2 regions of the Rhizobium sp. NLR10b genome follow, and region 2 is predicted to be linked to the other one. Evidence: predicted binding sites of a transcription regulator. Region 2 holds the regulator's gene; the other holds the start of a gene.
The links. Region 2 encodes PhoB, which activates phosphate uptake and scavenging genes when phosphate is short. Its sites were predicted from a motif close to TGTCATNNANCTGTCAT; they were not measured.
Positions count from the first base shown of each region.

Region 1: ppk2 (polyphosphate kinase 2) is a predicted target of PhoB. The motif match lies at 1,918-1,934, and genes of this name have one in related genera.

Region 1 is NZ_JABDWV010000011.1:89,418-93,314, reverse strand. It holds gene HJB91_RS19085 (aldo/keto reductase family oxidoreductase) at 1-473, shown strand, start outside; gene HJB91_RS19080 (hypothetical protein) at 602-793, opposite strand; gene ppk2 (polyphosphate kinase 2) at 952-1,866, opposite strand; gene HJB91_RS19070 (GMC oxidoreductase) at 2,022-3,674, opposite strand; gene HJB91_RS19065 (ABC transporter ATP-binding protein) at 3,760-3,897, opposite strand, start outside.
Region 2 is NZ_JABDWV010000003.1:264,998-268,894, reverse strand. It holds gene HJB91_RS06210 (aspartate aminotransferase family protein) at 1-1,023, opposite strand, end outside; gene HJB91_RS06205 (GcrA family cell cycle regulator) at 1,447-1,980, shown strand; gene phoB (phosphate regulon transcriptional regulator PhoB) at 2,274-2,957, opposite strand; gene phoU (phosphate signaling complex protein PhoU) at 3,118-3,831, opposite strand; gene pstB (phosphate ABC transporter ATP-binding protein PstB) at 3,875-3,897, opposite strand, start outside.

The sequences.
Region 1 (3,897 bases), on a different contig from region 2:
TGCATCGCCCGGCCGAAGGCTCGATAGAAGCACCCCTTGCGGTTCTGGCCGATCTCCAGCGGCAGGGTCTGATCCGTCATGTGGGCTTAAGCAACGCCACATCAAAACAGGTCGCCGAAGGCCGCGGGATCGCCGAGATCGTCTGTGTGCAAAACCAGTACAATCTGGCGCATCGGAACGACGACCGGCTGATCGACGATCTCGCCCGTCAAGGCACCGCCTATGTACCCTTCTTCCCGCTCGGCGGATTTACGCCGCTGCAATCGTCCACGCTCTCCAATGTCGCCGCACGCCTCGGCGCCACGCCGATGCAGGTGGCGCTCGCCTGGCTGTTGCGCCGCGCACCCAATATCCTGCTGATCCCGGGCACGTCGTCGCTCGGCCATCTCAGGGAAAATCTCGCTGCTGCCGGATTGGTGCTACCGGATGATGCCGTTGAGGAACTGAATCATATGGCTGACATCGCGGCCTGACAGCTGCCGGCGGCGCAATCGTTGCGCCGTGTTCTCGCGCGGCGTAGCGAGCTTGCCGGACCTGCCGGCGCAATCTGTCGGTCGGCAGCACCTTGTTGGCTGCGCCAACCGGCCGGTAAACGAGAGCATCAGGATGGCTTCCGTGTCAGAAGCTCATAAGCCACCAAGGCCCCTGACATCGCCAGAAAAACGACGATTGCCAAAGGATAATTGGCACTGGCGTTCGGATCGGCAAGCTTGGGAAGGCCGATAACAGTGCCGGCGGCCAGAATCGCCGAGAGCACAACCTCCTGAACGATTAATCTCCAAAAGCCCGTCATGATCAACCTCCTGTCATCTCCGTATTATCGGCCGAAGGACGCTCAGTCTTTATACTTCACGATGCAGCCGTTGGGAAACACACGTTGACCGCACGGTGGCAGTGACCATGCGGTCTCGGCTTCAACGCTTCGGCAGCCGACTTGTTGCAGCTATGCTTTCAATAGCGCTCCGGTACGAGCATTTCAGGCGGAACCGGCGCCCTGATGTAGTCGGCATGACGGATACGGCCCGGCAGCTGGATCTCAGGCTTCGGCACATCCTCATAGGGAATCTGCTCGAGAAGATGGGCGATGCAGTTCAGCCGCGCCCGTTTCTTGTCGACGGCCTGCACCACCCACCAGGGCGCTTCCCTGGTGTGTGTGCGCGCCAGCATTTCTTCCTTGGCCTTGGTATATTCCTCCCAGTGGATGCGGCTTTCCATGTCCATGGGCGAAAGCTTCCACTGCTTCAGCGGATCGTGGATGCGCATCTTGAAGCGGAATTCCTGTTCCTCGTCGGTGATCGAGAACCAGTATTTGATCAGCACGATGCCGGAACGGACGAGCATCCGTTCGAATTCGGGCACCGAGCGGAAGAACTCCTCGAGTTCGTCAGGGGTGCAGAACCCCATCACGCGCTCGACGCCGGCGCGGTTGTACCAGCTGCGGTCGAAGAGCACGATCTCGCCGGCGGTGGGAAGATGCGGGACATAACGCTGGAAATACCATTGATGGCGCTCCCGTTCGGTCGGCGCAGGCAGTGCCACGGTGCGGCAGACGCGCGGGTTGAGCCTTTGGGTCACGCGCTTGATCGCGCCGCCCTTGCCGGCCGAATCCCGGCCTTCGAAAAGCACCACCACTTTCAATTGCTTGTACTGGACCCAATCCTGCAGCCGCACCAGCTCATGCTGCAGCCGGAACAGCTCGCGGAAATAGATCTTTCGATCGAGCGTCTGCTCCGCGGGTTCCGTCATTCCTTCGACGACCAGATCGTCCAGCCGGTCTTCCTCCATCTGCATTTCCAGCTCCTCATCGAAGCTGTCGGCGATTTCGGCCTTTATCCGGCTGAGCTGGTCCTGATGTGTTTTAGACATGGGCTTTCCCTTCCTGCTCAGTTGACAGGAGCATGTCACTGCAAAGTTAGTGTGACGGTTGGATAACCCAAAGCTCGTTCACTTGTTCGCCTCTTTCGCCACTCCACATGCCGGCGAACTTCTTCGACGCCGCTCACGACGAGATGGAGGCGGGACTAGAGCAGCCCCGTTCGGTAGTGGTCGACAAGGTTGCGGCAGGCGCGGATCGTCAGCGCCATGACGGTGAGCGTCGTGCCCGCGATACCGCTGCCCGGGAAGGCGCTGGCGTCGGTAACGATGACGTTCGGGGCATCCCAGAGCTGGTTGTAGGGATTGAGCACCGAGGCTTCCGGGCTTTCGCCCATGCGCGCGCCGCCAGTTTCATGGATTGCCGCGCCCATGCACATGGTCTTGCGGAACCATTTGCGAAACATGAAGCGGCTGAAGGCATCGGCGTCGGGAAAGGCGCCCCTGCCCATCTCCTTGAGGCCGCTGGGAGAGCCGATGAATTCCAGGTCGCCGCCGACCTCCCGGATCATGGCGATCAACGCCTCCTGCTGCCGGCGAAGCAGCCGCTGCTCCTCCTCCTGCATGACGCAGCGAATGTGCGGCACCGGAATGTTCCAGGCATCCTTTCGCTTGCCATCGAGGGTGATGCGATTGTCGGCATAGGGCAGCATGCGGCCGAAGCCGAAGAAGGCGAGACGCGCATCGGTCTCCTCTGAAACCGGCGCCCTGCCGACGCTGCCCTGATAGTCGAAATCGCCGCGGGCGGCGTCACCCTCGCCGAAGCGCGGGATGAAGATCCCACCCGACGGATTGTAGAAAGGATCGACAGGAGCGGAATCGTCAACGGCCCAACCCTTCGCCTTGGAAAAAGAGCCGAAGGCGAGGCATGGAAGCTGGTCCATGAAATAACGCCCGAGCCCGCCCGAGCTGTTTCCGAGTCCATCAGGATGTCTTGCCGATGCCGAGTTCAGCAGCAGCCGCACGCTCTCGATCGGCGAGGCGGAGAGCACGACCGTCGCGGCACGCGCCGTCGAAACCTTGCCCGTATTGCGATCGATGAATTCCGCACCGGTGGCGCGGCCGGTCTTTTCGTGGGTGGTGATGCGACGCACGATGGCGTCATAGCGGACTGTCAGCCGCCCGCTCGCCTTTGCCTCCCGCAGCGGTCGCGGCATGCGTTCGGCGTCCGGCGCGATATAGCGCCAGGAGACGACGCGCCGTTCCGGCCAGCGGCTTTCCACTGCCTGCTTGAAGATCTGTTCTGCGGGCGTCAGGCTTGCCGGTTTCGCATAGAGGCCGTCCGGCAAGGTCGGCACATCGTCCCTGTTGCCGTACAGCCCGAGATAGGCCTCCACTTCGTCATAGAAGGGCGCAAGCTCGTCATAGGAGACCGGCCAGTCCACGCCCTTTCCGCTGCGCGAGCGGATCTTGAAATCATCGTCGGTCCAGCGCAGCAGCACGCGGCCGAAACTGTGCAGACGCCCGCCGCCCTGGCGGCCGCGGATCCAGAGAAAGGGTTCACCCTTCGGCGTCGTATAGGGGTTCTTGCGATCGTTGACGAAGAAGTGGCTGAAGCGTTCAGTAAAGAACGCCGCCCGCGCCTGGATCGGCTGCCCCTTCAGTGTGGCGCGTGCGCGCTCCCAGATATTGATGCTGCTTGCCGGCGCCTTCTTGCGCGCCGGATCGAAATCTCTGGGGCCGACGGCCGGCCCAGCCTCGAGCAGCAGCACCGACAGTCCATGGGCCGTCAGCTCTTTGACGGCAAAGGAACCCGCCGCGCCGGAGCCGATCACCAGCGCATCATAAACGATCTCAGACATGTCTCTTTCAAATCCTGTCCTGGGGCAATTCCTCAAAGCAGCGTGAGACGCGTCCGGAATTGCGGGAAAGCGCAGGGATGGCGCGTCATAGCCGCGATCCATCGGCAGCGAAGAGCGACGCCTTGGCGATATCCAGGCCCGGAGCCACGGCATCGCCCGGCTTGACGTCGACGTCGCCCATAAGACGAAGCGAGAGGCTCTGCTCCGTCCAGTCGAACCAGAC
Region 2 (3,897 bases):
CGAGGGAACCGCAGCCTTGACGCCGAGAAGAAGCCCTTCGCCTCGGATATCCTCGATCACATCGGGATAACGATCCTTGAGCGAGGCCAGTCCCTGGCGGAAGACGAGCGCGACGTCGCGCACATGCTCAAGGAAGCCATCGGCGAGGATGACGTCGAGCACGGCGCTGCCGACCGCCATGGCCAGCGGATTGCCGCCATAGGTCGAACCATGCGTGCCGGCCTTCATGCCGGAAGCGGCCTCGGCGGTTGCAAGGCAGGCGCCGAGCGGGAAACCGCCGCCGATGCCCTTGGCGACGGCCATGATATCAGGCGTGATGCCGGACCATTCATGGGCAAACAGCTTGCCGGTACGGCCGACGCCCGTCTGCACCTCGTCGAGGATCAGCAGCAGGCCATTTTCGTCGCAGATCCGGCGCAGCGCCTTCATGAATTCGCTGGTGGCGGCACGCACGCCGCCCTCGCCCTGCACCGGCTCGATCAGGATTGCGGCCGTCGCATCGGTAATGGCGGCACGCACGGCATCGATGTCGCCGAACGGCACCTGATCGAAACCCGGCGCCTTGGGGCCGAAACCTTCGAGATATTTCTCCTGGCCGCCGGCGGCGATCGTCGCCAGCGTGCGGCCGTGGAAAGCGCCTTCGAAGGTGATGATATGGAACCTCTCGGGATGGCCCTTGGAAAACTGATAGCGGCGCGCCGTCTTGATGGCGCATTCGAGCGCCTCGGCGCCCGAATTGGTGAAGAACACCTTGTCGGCGAAGGTGGCGTCGGTCAGGCGTTTGGCCAGGCGCTCCTGGCCGGGAATTTCATAGATATTGGAGAGGTGCCAGACCTTGTCGGCCTGCTCCTTCAGCGCCGCGACCACATGCGGGTTGCCGTGGCCGACGGAGGTGACGGCGACCCCGGCGCCGAAATCGAGATAACGCTCGCCGCTCTCGGCGATCAGCCATACGCCCTCGCCTCGCTCGAACCGCAGCGGGGCACGAGAATAGGTGTCGTAAAGCGGCGCGGCTTCAGCCATCGCGGGTCTCCCGTTCAATGTTGTCATGCGCGGATTCCGGCTAACAAAACCAGGTCCGAAAAATCAAAAATGCCGCCTTTCGGCGGCGAGCGGTACTATTTCCTTTTCGCGCTGCAATGTCAACAAAACTGCGGCCTTAGCGTATGCCGCAAGCTTGTACAGGGGCACTTTCGGCCTTCAACAGGCATTATTGCAGAAATGACACGCAGAGGCAGCAAGTTGGGGAAAAACTTGAAATTCGATTCATCCGGATTCCCGCGACTCTTGTCACGGAGTCAGCCTCACACTAGGTTAAAGTTCAATTACTAGACTGCATGCGGCGGAACTAGTCACCAAAATTGATCAAGCGTTTCTTGTTTCGGAGGCTTCCGGGACAACGGTGAGGGATTCTGCCATCACCAACGCAAAAGGTGGAGACAGGGCATGAACTGGACAGACGAGCGGGTCGAGAAACTCAAGAAGCTTTGGGCCGAAGGACTGAGCGCCAGCCAGATTGCTGCGCAGCTTGGCGGGGTCAGCCGAAACGCCGTTATCGGCAAGGTGCACAGGCTCAGCCTTCCCGGCCGCGCCAAGGCCGGCGGCACGGCCACCGCGGCGCGCACGCCGAAGCGCCAGACATCCGCGCCGCGCGCGCCGAACTACGCCTCCCGGATCGCCACCCGCACCGTGACCCGCCAGCAGGGCGCAACCCTGCTGAAGGAAGAGATCGAGATCGATACAGTCGAGGAAATGGAATATGTGCCGAAGGGCAACGTGGTGGTGCCGATTTCCCGCCGCCTCGGCCTGACGGAGCTCACCGAACGCACCTGCAAGTGGCCGGTCGGCGATCCGCTCAAGGAAGATTTCCATTTCTGCGGCTGCGAATCCCCGGACAATTCGCCCTATTGCAGCTATCATCAGAAGCTTGCCTATCAGCCGATCAACGAACGCCGCCGGGCGGCGGCGCGGGTCAGCTGAGCGGACCGGTATAGCCAGACATAAAAAACGGGCCGCCGTTTCTTATTCGAGTGGGAAGTGACCTTTGCGTTTAGCAACCCCCACACTCCGTCATGCCAGGGCTTGACGGAGGAGAGGTGGCGCCGGGACAAGTCGGCTTTGCAGGCGCGATGGAAAGGTGGTGCCGAGACGCATAAGCCTCGCCGGCGCAACGACGCTGGCTCCGCAGCGGCGACGATGGACGACAAGGCGGGCCTCACAAGCCGTACTGCCGTGCGTTTGGCGGGAACGCCAACCCCACACTCCCTCAGCCTTCAGGCCTCCATCGAATAACCGGCGCCGCGGACGGTGCGGATGACGTCCTGCATGTTGGAGAAATTCAGCGCCTTGCGCAGGCGGCCGACATGGACGTCGACGGTGCGTTCGTCGACATAGATGTCGTGGCCCCAGACGCCGTCCAGCAGCTGCGAACGGGAAAAGACCCGGCCCGGCGACGACATCAGGAATTCCAGCAGCCGGAATTCGGTCGGGCCGAGGCGGACTTCGCGGCTCTTGCGGTGGACACGATGGGTTTCGCGGTCGAGCTCGATATCGCCGCATTTCAGCACCGAGGACAGCACCTCGGGACGGGCCCGACGCAGCATCGCCTTGACGCGGGCGACGAGCTCGGGGGTCGAGAAGGGCTTGACGACGTAATCGTCGGCGCCGGTGGACAGTCCGCGCACACGCTCGCTCTCCTCGCCGCGCGCCGTCAGCATGATGATCGGCAGCCGCTCGGTTTCCGGCCGCATGCGCAGGCGCCGGCAGAGTTCGATGCCGGAGACGCCGGGCAGCATCCAGTCGAGGATGAGAAGGTCGGGCGTGCGCTCCTGAAGCCTGATCTCGGCCTCGTCGCCGCGCAGGATGGTATCGACCTCAAAGCCTTCCGCCTCAAGATTATAGCGAAGAAGCACGCTCAGCGCTTCCTCGTCTTCAACAACTGCGACTCTCGGGATCATGCGTGTCCGTCTCCTCGCGCACAAGCGTTAAACCGGGACGATTTAAGCAGGCGTCCTGCGCAAATACAGAAATTGGCTGCGACCTCTTTGCGCGCCCCGAACGGGCGCGCACGCAAGTGACTGGTCCGGGCGGCTGGCCCGGGCGGCTCGTTCGGAACAATTATTCCGTCGCGGCGCCGACGGTGTTGGCACTGTCATCCTTCGGACGATCGCCTTCCGGCTGGGCGCCCGTCGCCATGTAGTAAATCGTCTCGGCGATGTTGGTGGCATGGTCGCCGATGCGCTCGATGTTCTTGGCGCAAAAGAGCAGATGCGTGCAGCTCGTGATGTTGCGCGGATCTTCCATCATGTAGGTCAAGAGCTCGCGGAACAGCGAGGTGTACATCGCGTCGATCTCGTTGTCGCGTTCGCGGATGGCGGTCGCCTTGTCGGCGGCGCGTGTCGTATAGACGTCGAGCACTTCCTTGAGCTGGACGAGCGCCAGCTCGGAGAGGTGCTCGAGGCCGCGGGCGAGCTTGCGCGGCACGCCTGTGCTCTGCACGGCGATGACGCGCTTGGCGGTGTTCTTGCCGAGGTCGCCGACGCGTTCGAGATCGGCGGCGATGCGGATCGAACCCATGATCTCGCGCAGGTCCGAGGCCATCGGCTGACGGCGGGCGATGGTGACGATCGCCTTGTCGCCAATCTCGCGTTCGGTGTGATCGAGGATCACATCGTCGGAAATGACCTTTTGCGCCAGCGCCGTATCGCCGTTGACCAGCGCCCGGACGGATTCCGCGACCATCTGTTCGGCCAGGCCGCCCATTTCGGAAATCCGCCTGGAGAGGAACTTCAGATCATCATCATAGGCGGAATAAATATGTGTCGATGCCATGGGGCTTTGTCCTCGAATAACGGAAAGCTTCGTGTCGCCGGGATCAGCCGAAGCGACCCATGATGT